One region of the Rhizobium sp. ZX09 genome, then DNA from elsewhere that is predicted to be linked to it. Evidence: riboswitches for the same ligand, from Rfam matches in the RefSeq annotation. Region 1 holds a riboswitch; each other region holds the start of a gene.
The links. Region 1 has a riboswitch for cobalamin ahead of BTN45_RS12960 (DUF1636 family protein). Riboswitches for the same ligand answer to the same signal wherever they lie in the genome.
Positions count from the first base shown of each region.

Region 2: linked by a shared signal. The riboswitch ahead of BTN45_RS21710 (ABC transporter substrate-binding protein) and the one ahead of BTN45_RS12960 (DUF1636 family protein) in region 1 are both predicted to bind cobalamin.
Region 3: linked by a shared signal. The riboswitch ahead of BTN45_RS02535 (CbtB domain-containing protein) and the one ahead of BTN45_RS12960 (DUF1636 family protein) in region 1 are both predicted to bind cobalamin.

Region 1 is NZ_CP031363.1:2,647,597-2,651,858, reverse strand. Features, by position in the region: gene cbiB (adenosylcobinamide-phosphate synthase CbiB) at 1-361, shown strand, start outside; gene BTN45_RS12970 (cobyric acid synthase) at 348-1,805, opposite strand; gene cobO (cob(I)yrinic acid a,c-diamide adenosyltransferase) at 1,807-2,424, opposite strand; cobalamin riboswitch at 2,557-2,774, shown strand; gene BTN45_RS12960 (DUF1636 family protein) at 2,892-3,317, shown strand; gene cobW (cobalamin biosynthesis protein CobW) at 3,314-4,262, shown strand, end outside.
Region 2 is NZ_CP031364.1:1,521,935-1,526,196, forward strand. Features, by position in the region: gene BTN45_RS21705 (GNAT family N-acetyltransferase) at 1-644, shown strand, start outside; cobalamin riboswitch at 770-1,004, shown strand; gene BTN45_RS21710 (ABC transporter substrate-binding protein) at 1,163-2,194, shown strand; gene BTN45_RS21715 (iron ABC transporter permease) at 2,191-3,219, shown strand; gene BTN45_RS21720 (ABC transporter ATP-binding protein) at 3,216-4,013, shown strand; gene BTN45_RS21725 (pseudoazurin) at 4,058-4,262, shown strand, end outside.
Region 3 is NZ_CP031363.1:524,808-529,069, reverse strand. Features, by position in the region: gene BTN45_RS02555 (GNAT family N-acetyltransferase) at 165-653, shown strand; gene BTN45_RS02550 (type 1 glutamine amidotransferase family protein) at 675-1,241, shown strand; gene BTN45_RS02545 (hypothetical protein) at 1,412-1,726, opposite strand; gene BTN45_RS02540 (CbtA family protein) at 1,730-2,443, opposite strand; gene BTN45_RS02535 (CbtB domain-containing protein) at 2,454-2,636, opposite strand; cobalamin riboswitch at 2,795-3,033, opposite strand; gene BTN45_RS02530 (cytochrome c) at 3,080-4,000, opposite strand; gene BTN45_RS02525 (cytochrome c) at 4,089-4,262, opposite strand, start outside.

The DNA of each region.
Region 1 (4,262 bases):
GCTTGACGATCTCATCAATCTGCCCGCTTCGAGATTGAGCGGCAGCCTGTTTGTGGTCGCCGCATTTTTTGTCGAGGGCGCGTCGCCAAAAGCGGCCATTGCCGCGATCCGTCGCGATGCGCGCCACCACCGCTCTCCCAATGCAGGCTGGCCGGAGGCGGCGCTGGCCGGCGCGCTGGGTTTTGCGCTTGCCGGACCGCGTTCTTACGGCGGACAGATGATCGAAGCGCGTTTCATGGGGGACGGCGGAAGGTCTGCGCTGGTCGCCGGCGATATTCGCACGGCGTTGCGGCTGGCACGGATTGCGGACCTGTTGCTGATCGGCCTATTCGGACTTCTGGCGATCCTTATCGCGCTATAGCCAGCAGACCGTCGAGATCGAGGTGCTGTTCCATATGCGCAGCCAGACGGTCGAGAACCGCATCCACCTGCGCATCATAGTTCAGGTCGGTGCCGCACCCGCCGAGACGCTCCAACCATGCGCCGCGCTGGCTATCATGAGCAAAAAGGCCGTGAATATAGGTGCCGAAGACACGACCGTCGGGTGAGATGCTTCCATCGTGATGCCCGTCGATCGTCGAAAACACCAGATTGCCTGCTGCTCCCGTGGTTTTCCCCACATGCATTTCGTAGCCGGATAAACCAACACCATCAAAGCTCACGCCTTGAACGGAAACGAGTCGCTTGTCACCCGTCAAAACCGTGTCGACATCAAGCAGGCCGAGCCCGTCCACAGTCGCAGGTGATCCCTCGATACCGTCAGGATCCGCAACGGTTTTTCCGAGCATCTGGTAGCCACCGCAAAGGCCGAGAACGTAGCCGCCGCGGCGCACATGCGCCTTTATGTCGATGTCCAGACCCGCATCTTTCAGCACGGCGAGATCGGCAATGGTGGATTTTGAACCGCACAGCAAAACCAGCCGGCAATCGGCGGGAATGGTCTCGCTCGGCCACACGCGGATCAGTTCCACGTCCGGCTCCATGTCCAGAGGGTCGAGATCATCGAAATTGGAAATGTGCGGCAGGATCGGCACGGCGATGCGGATCTTTGCGCCGGGTTTTCGCTCAGCCGGGCCGGAAAGACCGAGCGCGTCTTCAGCCGGCAGTTTCGTGGCATCGGAGAAATGTGGCAGAAGGCCTATCGAGGCCCAGCCTGTCCTTTTCTGAATTATCCGCATGCCGTCCGAAAACAACGCGGGATCACCGCGAAAGCGGTTGACGATGAAACCTTCGATCATCGCCGCATCGTCAGGTTCGAGGACGGCTTTGGTACCGACAAGGCTGGCGATGACGCCGCCGCGGTCAATATCGCCGATGAGGATCACAGGCGCGTCAGCAGCTCTCGCAAACCCCATATTGGCGATATCATTGGCACGCAGATTGATTTCGGATGCGCTGCCCGCCCCCTCCACCAGCACCAGATCGGCCTGTTGTTTCAGGCGGTTGAAGCTATCCAGCACGCGCGGCATCAACCCGGCTTTCAGGTGCTGGTAATCGGCTGCTCTGGCATTGCCGGCGATTTTGCCCTGAACCACCACCTGTGCCCCGGTCTCGCTCTGCGGTTTCAGAAGAACCGGATTCATGTGGACAGAGAGGGGTACGCCAGCGGCCCGCGCCTGCAGCGCCTGTGCTCGGCCGATCTCGCCGCCGTCGGCGGTAACGGCCGCATTATTCGACATGTTCTGTGGTTTGAACGGCATGACGGACAGGCCGCGCCTGACGAAGGCGCGGGCTAGACCGGCCACCATCAGCGATTTGCCGACATCCGAGCCGGTTCCCTGAAACATCAGAACCCGTGCGGCCATGTCAGAATTCTATCCCTGGCTGTGCTTTCACGCCCGCCTTGAAATGATGTTTTACCAGCGTCATCTCCGTCACCATGTCGGCGGCGTCGATCAGCGGTTGCTTGGCATTGCGGCCGGTGACGATGATGTGCAGATCGGGCCGACGGCTGGCCAGCGTCGTCACAACCTCGTCAAGCGGCAGGTAATCATAACGCAATGCGATATTCAGTTCGTCGAGTATCAGCAGGCCGATCGTCTGGTCAGCCATCAGTGTCACGGCTTCTTCCCACGCCTTCGCGGCAGCGGCAACATCGCGCTTCAGATCCTGCGTATCCCAGGTGAAGCCTTCCCCCATGGTACGCCACACCACCTTGTCACCGAACAGAGCCAGCGCCTGCTGTTCGCCGGTCGACCATGCACCCTTGATGAATTGCACGACGCCGACCCTGCGCCCGATGCCGAGCATACGCAACGCAAGGCCGAAGGCGGCCGTGGACTTGCCCTTGCCGGGGCCGGTATTGATCATCAGCAGACCTTTTTCGATGGTCTTTGCCGCGACTTCGGCATCCTGCACCGTCTTGCGGTTGACCATTTTCTGCCGATGGCGCTCGGCTTCGTTGTCGCTGATGTCGCGTGTCATCGCATATTCCTTCTTCACTCCAGCAGCCGGGAACTTATCCCTGCCCTTCGGAGCGGCGACTATACCCAATTTGCCGCACCCGGCAATGCGCGAGCCACGGGGGGCGGCATTGACCCCAAAGCCCGTTCGGCCTAAGGGTAAGGAACTGACGGTCTTTCCCCGGCAACGGGAAAAGCTAAGAGGGAACACGGTTCCACCCTGAAACGGGTCATTCCGTGGCTGCCCCCGCAACTGTAAGCGGCAAGCCCGCACCGTAAAGCCACTGGACCAGAGAGACGGTTCGGGAAGGCGGTGTCCGGGCGCTCATCGAGCCGCAAGCCAGGAGACCTGCCGTTTCAGGAAAAACGTCTACCGGGCGGGGTGCTCCGGTCAGTCGATGACGTCGAACAGCCGGTCTGTGCCTGTGCGCATACCGTTTTCGATATCCGCACCCCAAAGAATTTGACTTGGCGCGGGAACGATACGGTTTGGATATTTCAGCGACATCTTCACATGCTGGTGGAAACGCGCAGGATGAAACGGCGTCCGGTGTGGTCGTTTTCGTTTGCCGAAGCTGTCGCGACGAAGCTGATCCCAGCGCCGAGCCACGTGCCGGCTCACGTCTTGCCGAGGCCGTCACCGCAGAGGCGGAAGCGTCCGGCATCGCGGTCCGTTCCGTCAATTGTCTCGCCAACTGCAAACGTGGCCTCAGTGCCGTGCTGCGCAGCGCCAATGGCTGGTCCTATGTGTTTGGCGGGCTGAAACCCGACGATGCAGGGGACCTGCTGACCGGCGCGCGGCTTCTTTCTGCGTCTTCAGATGGCCTGATGCCCTGGCGCGGCCGCCCCGAACCATTAAAGCGCGGCATGGTGGCGCGCATTCCCCCATTCGATTTTACCGAGGAGAGATCATGAGCAACCATCTGGACCGCGTTCCCTGCACCATCGTCACCGGTTTTCTGGGGGCGGGAAAAACGACGCTGTTGCGGGGTCTTCTGGAAAAGCTGGACGGCAAGCGGCTCGCAATCATCGTCAATGAATTCGGCGATATCGGTATCGACGGCGAAATCCTGAAAGGCTGCGGCATTGAAAGCTGCCCCGAAGAAAACATCGTCGAACTGGCCAACGGCTGTATCTGCTGCACGGTGGCTGACGATTTCCAGCCCGCGATCGAACAGATTCTCAGCCGCCAGCCGAAGGTGGAGCATATTCTGATCGAGACCTCGGGTCTTGCCCTGCCTAAGCCGCTGGTCCAGGCTTTCCAATGGCCGGCCATCAAGAGCCGCGTGACCGTGGACGCCGTTGTGGCCGTGGTGGATGGCGCCGCCCTTGCTGAAGGAAAGGTCGCGCACGACATGGAGGCGCTCGCTGCTCAGCGGGCCAATGACGAGGCGCTTGATCACGATGATCCGGTTGAGGAAGTTTTCGAGGACCAGGTCGCCTGCGCCGATCTCATCGTTCTCACCAAGGCCGATCTTCTAGATGAAGCCGGCCTCGACAAGGCGAGGGCGCATGTGCTCGAACATCTGCCGAAGGCGGCGAAGATCGTTGTGGCCTCCAATGGCGCCATCGACCCCGCCGTGCTGATCGGTCTTGGTCTTGCCGTTGAAGAGGATATCGAAAACCGCCGCACCCACCATGACGGTGAACTCGACCATGAACACGACGATTTCGACAGCTTCGTGATCGACCTGCCGGCCGTGGCCGATCCGGAAGCACTGGCGGCGCGCATTGCCGAAACGGCTGCGGCTGAAAACGTCCTGCGCATCAAGGGCTTCGTCGAAGTTTCCGCCAAGCCCATGCGTCTGCAGGTGCAGGCGGTCGGAAGCCGGGTCAATCATTATTATGACCGCCCCTGGG
Region 2 (4,262 bases), on a different replicon from region 1:
TCGTATCGCCACGTCTGCAGGGGCGTGGCGTGGCGCCCTGGCTGGTGCGGCAGCTTCTGGCGAAATACCCGGCAACCGTCTTGCGGCTGAACGCCACCGACGTTTCACGTCGTCTTTTTGCAGGGCTAGGCTTTTCCGGAGATGCGGAAAAGGTGCAGCTGTTTCGGGGCAGGGCGCGCTCCCCCGTGCAGACACCGGGGCTTGGCAGAAAGCAACGGATCGAGCCCCTCTCGGAAGATCATTTGTCGGCGGTCGTGACGATTGACCGGGTGGCTTTGGGCGTATCGAGGCGGGGCGTGCTGCAACGCCTTCTGCGCGACAATACTGGCTATGGCCTTTTCGAGGTCGATCGTCTGGTGGCTTTCGCGCTGCGCCGGGCGGCCGGGCGAGGTCACATCGTCGGTCCGGTCGTCGCAGTTGAGGAGAAAGATGCGGTCGCGCTGGTGAGTCGGCATTTTGCCGATCTGGACGATCAGCTCGTCCGTCTGGATGCCGTGCAAGACCAGGGCGTATTGACCGATTTTCTGACGCAATCCGGCCTGGTCGTGATCGAAACTCTTACCACCATGTCGAAACAGGCGCCGCAGCCTGCGGGTTCGGGTCCGGCGAGGATTTTCGCCCTTGCGGGTCCATCGCTGTGCTGAAGCGCAGTTTTGAACCGCCTCAATTCGACTGATTATGTGGTGGTCCTGTTTCGGGCGTCGCCCGACGCGATGCGTTCCGCTGCGCTAGAAACATGCTTTGATGATTGACGCACTGCCCCTTGACCCTTATGTGAGAAAGCGACGGTTCCTGCAGCCGAAAGGCGAAGGGATTAATAGGGAACACGGTGCGGGTGATGATTATCGCCCAATGCCGTGGCTGCCCCCGCAACTGTAAGCGGATTGCCGCTCATCCTCGTGACGCCGATGGCGTCATGCCACTGCATTCTCCGGAATGCGGGAAGGCAGATGAAAGGCGCAAATCCGTGAGTCAGGAGACCTGCCGTCAAAATATAAACCATCGTTACGGGCGGGGAAGCCCGGAAGAGGAGATTGTAATGTTATTTCATAACATTTGGTTTGCGTCCTGTTACCGTTCTCCGTACAAGACGTTCCGTGGTTGCTGCGCATTCTGACGCCGCTGCTCTGGAACAAGCGATTTCATTTCGATTGGAGAACACATGTTTCATTCTGGACGCCTGCCGGTCCGCGCCGGCTTTCTCGCTGCTGCGCTTGCAGTTCTGCCCGCCGCCACCGCCACTGCCGCGGAAACGGTATATCCCTTGACAATCAAAAGCTGCGGTCACGACATCACTTTCAAGCAGCCGCCCGCCCGCGCCGTCTCCGTCGGCCAGAGCACGACTGAGGTTCTTTATCTGCTCGGACTGGCCGACAAGGTCGTTGGCACGGCCCTGTGGATCGGCCCGGTCCTTTCGGGCTATGAGGAGGCCAATTCCAGGGTGGAGCGTCTGGCCGACAATGATCCTAGCTTCGAGGCCGTCGTTGGAAAGAGGCCGGACCTCGTCACAACGCAGTTCCAGTGGCAGATCGGCCCCGAGGGCGTTGTCGGTACGCCGGCGCAATTCGCCGAACTCGGCATTCCTGTTTACACCTCGCCGGCAGATTGCGTGGGCAAGGACAATTCCGGGGGCGGCGACGGCGTGCGCAAGGCCGGCTTCACAATGGATTTGATCTATCAGGAAATCCGCGACCTTGCGCAGATTTTCAACGTCCAGGATCGCGGCGAAGAAGTGGTCAATGATCTCAAGAAAAGGGAAGAGGCTGCCCGCGCAAAGATTGCTTCCGCAAACGGCAAGCTTTCCGCCGTCTTCTGGTTCTCCAGCGCGGAACTGGATATCGATCCCTATGTGGCGGGCCGCAACGGCGCGCCCGGCTACATCATGTCGGCGCTCGGCCTGAAGAATGTGATCGAGAGCGACGAAGAATGGCCAACGGTCGGTTGGGAAACCATCGCCAAGGCCAATCCCTCGGTGATTGTGGCCGGAAAGATGGACCGCCGCCGTTTCCCGGCTGACGACATCGCCGTCAAGCAGAAATTCCTCGCCACCGATCCCGTGGCCAGCATCATGCCAGCTGTCAAGGAAGGTCACGTCTTCGAGATGGATGCCCAAGCGATGAACCCGACCATCCGGACGATCGAAGGCATTGAAACGCTGGCTGAGGCAATTTCGGCTGCCGGTCTCGCCAAGTGAGCGGGTTTTCAATCCATCTCGGCAGAGGAGGGCTGGTTTTTGCCGCGCTCGCCCTGCTGCTCGGCGCGCTGATGGCCGGGGCGGCCATCGGCGAAACCGCCATTCCATTCGATGTGGTGGCGAAAACCATCGCCAACCGGGTGTTTGACGCCGGTTATCCGCTGGAGCCGCTGGATGAGGGAATTGTGTGGAGCTATCGTCTCAGCCGCGCCGTCGTGGCCGCCTGCTGCGGGGCTTCACTGGCGCTTGCCGGCGCGGTTCTGCAATCGCTGCTGCGCAACCCGCTTGCCGACCCCTATATCCTCGGTATTTCCGCGGGCGCCTCCACCGGAGCGGTGGGCGTGGCCCTTCTCGGCTTTGGGGCGGGCTTTCTGACAATGCCGGCGGGGGCACTGATCGGTGCCTTCGTCGCATTCTCGCTTGTCAGTCTTCTGGCGGTGCGTGCAGGGCACGGCAACAGTGCCATCATCCTGGCCGGGGTGGCCGGTTCGCAACTGTTCAATGCCATGACGTCCTTCATCGTCACCAAATCCGCCAATGCCGAACAGGCGCGCGGTATCATGTTCTGGCTGCTGGGGAACCTCTCGGGCGTGCGCTGGCCGGATGTGTGGCTGGCCCTGCCGGTCAGTGTTGCCGGTCTTGCGGTTTGCCTCTGGCACGCCCGGGCGCTTGATGCTTTCGCCTTCGGCGGGCAGGCGGCCGCCTCGCTCGGCATTCCGGTGCGGCGGACCTATGCAGTACTGATCTCGGTTTCGGCGATCATGACGGCGGTGATGGTCTCGCTGGTCGGGTCCATCGGCTTTGTCGGCCTCGTCATTCCCCACGCGGCACGCATCTTCGTCGGCGTCCGCCATGGGCTGCTGCTGCCGGTGACAGCATTGACCGGTGCGGTATTCATGATCATCGCCGATATTCTCTCCCGCATTGTCATTCCCGGGCAGGTGCTGCCCATCGGTGTCATCACCGCGCTTGTCGGCGCGCCCGCCTTCGCCTTCATCCTCGGACAGAAGAGGGGACGTTCGTGAAGCTATCCGCTCATGACCTGAAATTTCGCGCAGGCAATATCGACATCGTACGCGGTGTCTCGCTCGATGTCGGTTCCGGAGAGTTTCTCGGCATAATCGGCCCGAATGGGTCCGGTAAAAGCACGCTGCTCTCCATGCTGGCCGGCATCCGCAAGCCGCGCCAGGGTCACGTCATGCTCGGCGGCGATCCGCTCGCCTCCCTCGGACGGCGTGAACTCGCTCGCCGGCTGGCTTTTGTGGAGCAGCAGGCCGAAACCACCGAGCGCATCACGGCACGACAGGCGGTGGAATTGGGGCGCACGCCCTATCTCGGTCCACTTTCGGCGTGGTCTGCGCATGACGACGCGATCGTCGAGGCCGCGCTCGATAATGTCGACATGGCCGACAAGGCGGAGCGCAGCTGGCACCACCTTTCCGGTGGTGAGCGCCAGCGACTGCATATCGCCCGCGCATTGGCGCAGGAGCCCAATATTCTGCTGCTGGACGAGCCGACCAATCACCTCGACATCGGCCACCAGATCGGCTTGCTCGATCTGGTGCGCCGGCAGGGATTGACCGTTGTGGCGGCCCTTCATGATCTCAATCACGCCGCCATGTTCTGCGACCGCATCGCCATTATGCATCGCGGTGAGATGATCGCCATCGGCGCGCCGCGCGAAGTCCTGACGCCGGCAACGGTAGCGTCCGTCTTCGGAGTGGAATGCGTTGTGACGGTTGATGGAAGCGGCTTTTCGCACATTCGTTTTCTGCCGGCCCACGGACGGGCCGATCATGCAAGAAAGGTCATGGCATGATGAAATTGCTGAGGCTTGCAAGAGTTGCAGGCGTTGCCCTCCTCATGGGGTCGGGTTTATCCGTACATGCCTCGGCAGAAACGTTCGAGGTGAAAATGCTGAACAGGGGCGAGAAGGGCCCAATGGTGTTCGAGCCCGATTTTCTGGAGATCACCGCCGGTGATCGCGTCCGCTTCGTGCCGACCCACAAGAGTCACAATGCCGCGACCGTTGAGGGGATGGTTCCTGAAGGTGTGGAAGGTTTCAAAA
Region 3 (4,262 bases), 870 kb from region 1:
TTTCATTTTCCATGATCAACGAACGCGCACCCATCTCCTGCTCGTATTTTTGGGCCTTCCTCTAAGGGCGGCTCGACAGATCATATTGTCAACAAGCCGCCGTCAGGCGGCTTTGTTGTTTTCAAACGTCCTGACGGCACCGATAAGACCAAAGGACCGAAAAAATGACCGAAGATAGCTCCCTGACACTGGAAAGACCGCCCGTCGTCATCATCCGAGGCGCGCGCAAGACGGATCTGCCCGAACTCAACGAGATGATCACGCTGCTGGCCTCCTACCACGGCGATGCGGCGGCGATCACGCCGGCGAAACTGGAGCGCGACCTGTTCGGCCCGCTGCCCTGGGTGCATGGTCTCGTGGCCGAGGCTGATGGCGCGTTGATCGGTTACGCCCTGCTTCTGCCGCTCTACAGGGCGCAGGAGGGCCGCCGCGGGCTCGAACTGCATCACCTCTTCGTGCGTGACGGCCATCGTGGCCATGGCACCGGCCAGCATCTGGTTTCCCGGGCCCGCGATATCGCCAAGCGTCTCGGCTGCGACTATCTTTCCGTCAGCGCCACAACCGGCAATGTGGCGGCGCATCGTTTCTACGAAAACATGGATTTCGCGCCCCGCCCGGTGACCGGCATGCGCTATATGCAGTCCATCGCCTGATTAAAAAACACGGAGACGACCATGACACGGATCGCCATTGCGCTCGCCCAGGATTTTGCGGACTGGGAGCCGGCGCTGCTTGCCGCCGCGGCGCGCAGCTATCTCGGTGTCGAAATCGTCTATGCCACGCCGGACGGACGGCCGGTAACCTCCATGGGCGGGCTGAAGGTGACGCCGGATACATCCTATGACGCGCTCGATGCCGTTGACATCGATGCGCTCGTCATTCCCGGAGGCCTGAGCTGGGAAAAGGGAACAGCTGCCGATCTCGGCGAACTGGTGCGCCGGTTTCGCGAGAAGAACCGACTGGTGGCCGGCATCTGCGCGGCGGCAAGTGCGCTGGCAGGCACGGGCGTTCTGAACGCCGTTGCCCATACCGGCAATTCGCTGGCTTCGCACAGGGCCTATTCGGCCTATAGCGGCGAGACGCTTTACCGCGACCAGCCGAAAGCGGTCAACGATGGCGGGATCATTACCGCGGCCGGCAGCGCGCCGGTCAGTTTCGCGGTGGAAATTCTGAAAAGCCTCGGCCTCTTTGGTCCGGAAGCCGAGGCCGAACTTCAGGTTTTTGCGGCGGAGCATCGCTGAGGCATAGCCGCCTCGGTTGTTTGCACTCCCCTACTCCCCGTCATTCCGGCCTTGAGCCGGAATCCAGCCGACGCGCATCTGCGCGGCGAGATGACTTCTTTCAGCCCAAGGACTTGGGCTGGATGGATTTCGGCTCAGGGCCGGGATGACGGAGGTGAGAACAGCGATGATTATCGCTGATCCAGCACCCGGCACACACGTGCTGTGTGATCGCCGCCCTCCCCGGCAATCGCCCGGCGAATATCGCGGCTGTTCAGATGCAGGCTGCGGCCGGCGGGTAAATTTGCACGTTTGATCTTGGCGAGTGCCGCCGCCACAAAGGCGGCCTGATGGTGTTGGAAAAAGGCAAGAGCCGCCTCATCCGCCGGGCTCGGGCCCAGTACCGCCTTGAAGGCGAGACGATGCACGGCGCAGTAAGCGCCGTGACCGGGAACTGCAAAACGCAGCGCATCGAGTTCCTCACTCCAATCCGCTGCGTCCTCCATGACTTAGGCCGACTGGAAGCGGTTGAGGAAAAACGTGCTCAATGTTCCGAGCAAAGCCCAGAAGACGAAGCTCGTAACCGTAGCGGCGACGATGAACTGACGCTCCAGCGGCAGCGGTGCCAGTGCATGTTCGCCTTCCGGCGGCAGGGGCGCACCCACCACATGCGGCGCGACGATCAGCACCAGCGCCAGGACGATGGCCCAGGGTTCGCGACGGAAGGCGATCAGCGCGATGCCGCCGGCTGTTGCGGCAACGGTTGCGAGCCACCAGATCTGCCGTGCCTCAAGTGCTGCGGCGGGGCTGCCCGGCAGTTCCGGCGGCAGGCCGATCATCGGGGCGAGCATGACGGCGGCAAATCCGGCAACGCCCCACAAAAGCCCCTCACGCCAGGCGCCATTGGTGCCGCGCAGCGAAATCAGTCCGGTCAGCACCAGCGCATAACCGATCGCGGTCAGGACATTGGCGGCAACCGTATAGGCAGTGCGTTCGAAACCATCGGCCGGAGCCCAGGCCTTTTCATTGTGCTCGTGGGCGGGAACCACAGCACCGGGCGCCGTGGCCTCGTGGCTGTGGGCAGCTTCACCGCCCGCGCCCTCATAGGTCTCTGCCTGAAGGATGAGCGGCGTGGTGCCGAAGGCCTGCATGGCTGAAACGGCTAAGCCGCCGAGGATGCCGACGAGAACGGCGGTAAAGACGATATTGCGAAAAGACGACATGACATTCCCCTCAATGGCAGGGGAAGGCATTGGCATGACGCGTGTCATGGGCGGCATTGTGAACGGCTTCCACATGCGAGAAACCGACAAAACCGACAACGAACAGGCCAAGCACGATCGCCGTCAGCGATTGCGCGAAGCTGCCCGTTTTTGCTGAAACGGCTGAATTGGCCGTATTCTGGTGGATGGACATGGTGACCCCTCTCCGGCGCGACCCCGCGCCTCTGGATGCGGTCGAACGGCAAAGCCATGCGACCGCCTGCGATACACTTCACCACGGGGATACGAGACTGACACAGGGGGCATCGATCTTGCCACCCTGACATTCCGCTCTTCCGGACACCCCGCCGGCATGGACATTTCCGTGATGGCAGGTCTCCTGGCTTACGGGTCAAAACCTGAAACACCTTCCCGGCATCACCTCGCCTCAACCGGAAACGCCGGTTCGGTCGAAGGGTCTGCCAGTGGCATTTCGTTTCAGGCTCTCCGCTCACAGTTGCGGGGGCAGCCACGAATGAGGATTTCTCCCTATCGTGTTCCCTTTTCACCTTCCGGAACGCCCGGAAGGAACCATCACAGGGTTGTTATCCGCCGAGTCGGGACGGGAGTCAATGGGCACGCATGCCAACGGGACCCTCAGCGCGCCGGGATCGCCTTCAGATAGGCGGCGATCGCGTCGCGGTCCTCGGCTGTCAGATGCGCCATGTTCTGCTGCACCTTCACCATGGAACCGCCGACACTGTCGAATTCCGGGGTGAAGCCGGTTTCGAGATAGCTCGAAATATCGGCCTCGGCCCAGCTTCCGATGCTTTGCGAGCCGGGGGTAATGTCCGGAATGCGGCCTTCGCCTTCCGGATTGGGGCCGCCGGCCAGCCACTTGCCCTTCAGGAAGCCACCGAGCGCATTGCGCGGCGTGTGGCATTCGCCGCAATGGCCCGGACCTTCCACCAGATATTGGCCACGCAGAAGTTCGGCATTGGCATTGGCCAGCTCGACGCGCGGCGGTGCCGAAGGGTCGAAATACAGGAACTTCCAGCCGCCGAGCGCCATGCGCATGTTGAAGGGGAACGGCAGATCGTGGGCGGGCGCATCGTTCTGGCTCGCAGGCAGGGCCTTCAGATAACCGAAGAGGTCATTGATGTCCTTCTGCGTCATCCGGGCATAAGAGGCATAGGGGAAGGAGGGATAGAGATGTTCGCCGTTCTTTCCCACACCACGCGTCATGGCATCGCCAAATTCCGCCAGCGTCCAGCCGCCGATGCCGTGCTGCGGATCAGACGAAATATTTGGAACATGAAAGGTGCCGAAGGGGCTTTTCAGTGCCTGCCCGCCTGAAAGCGTCAACAGCGCTTCACCCTTAGCATCCGGCGCGGCATGACAGCTTGCGCAGCCGCCCGCCCAGAACAGCGTCTCGCCATTGGCGAGATCCGGCTCACCGAGGCTCACCCAATGGCTGGGCGCCTGGCGCTGCGGCGCGGTCACCCATGCGAAAATCCCGTAGCCCGCAACGGCCGCGACCACGATCCCGCCCACAAGCTTCGTCCAAATGGAAGACATGCCCCTCTCCCCATTCTCCCCTGACAAGGTCAGGTGTCTTTCGTGACGGAAAAACGCCGCCCGGGAGCGGCGTTTCAAACTCGTTCGATTATTTCTTCAGGCGATAGGTCTGGTGGCAGGTGCCGCAATCGGCGCCCAACGTCTGCATGGCGGTGGTTACACCCGCCTGATCGGTGGGGAGATTGGCGAGAATCTTATCCGCATCTGCGCCGAGCTTGGCGGACTTGGCCTTGAAGTCCTCGAAGTTTTCCCAGATCGCGGG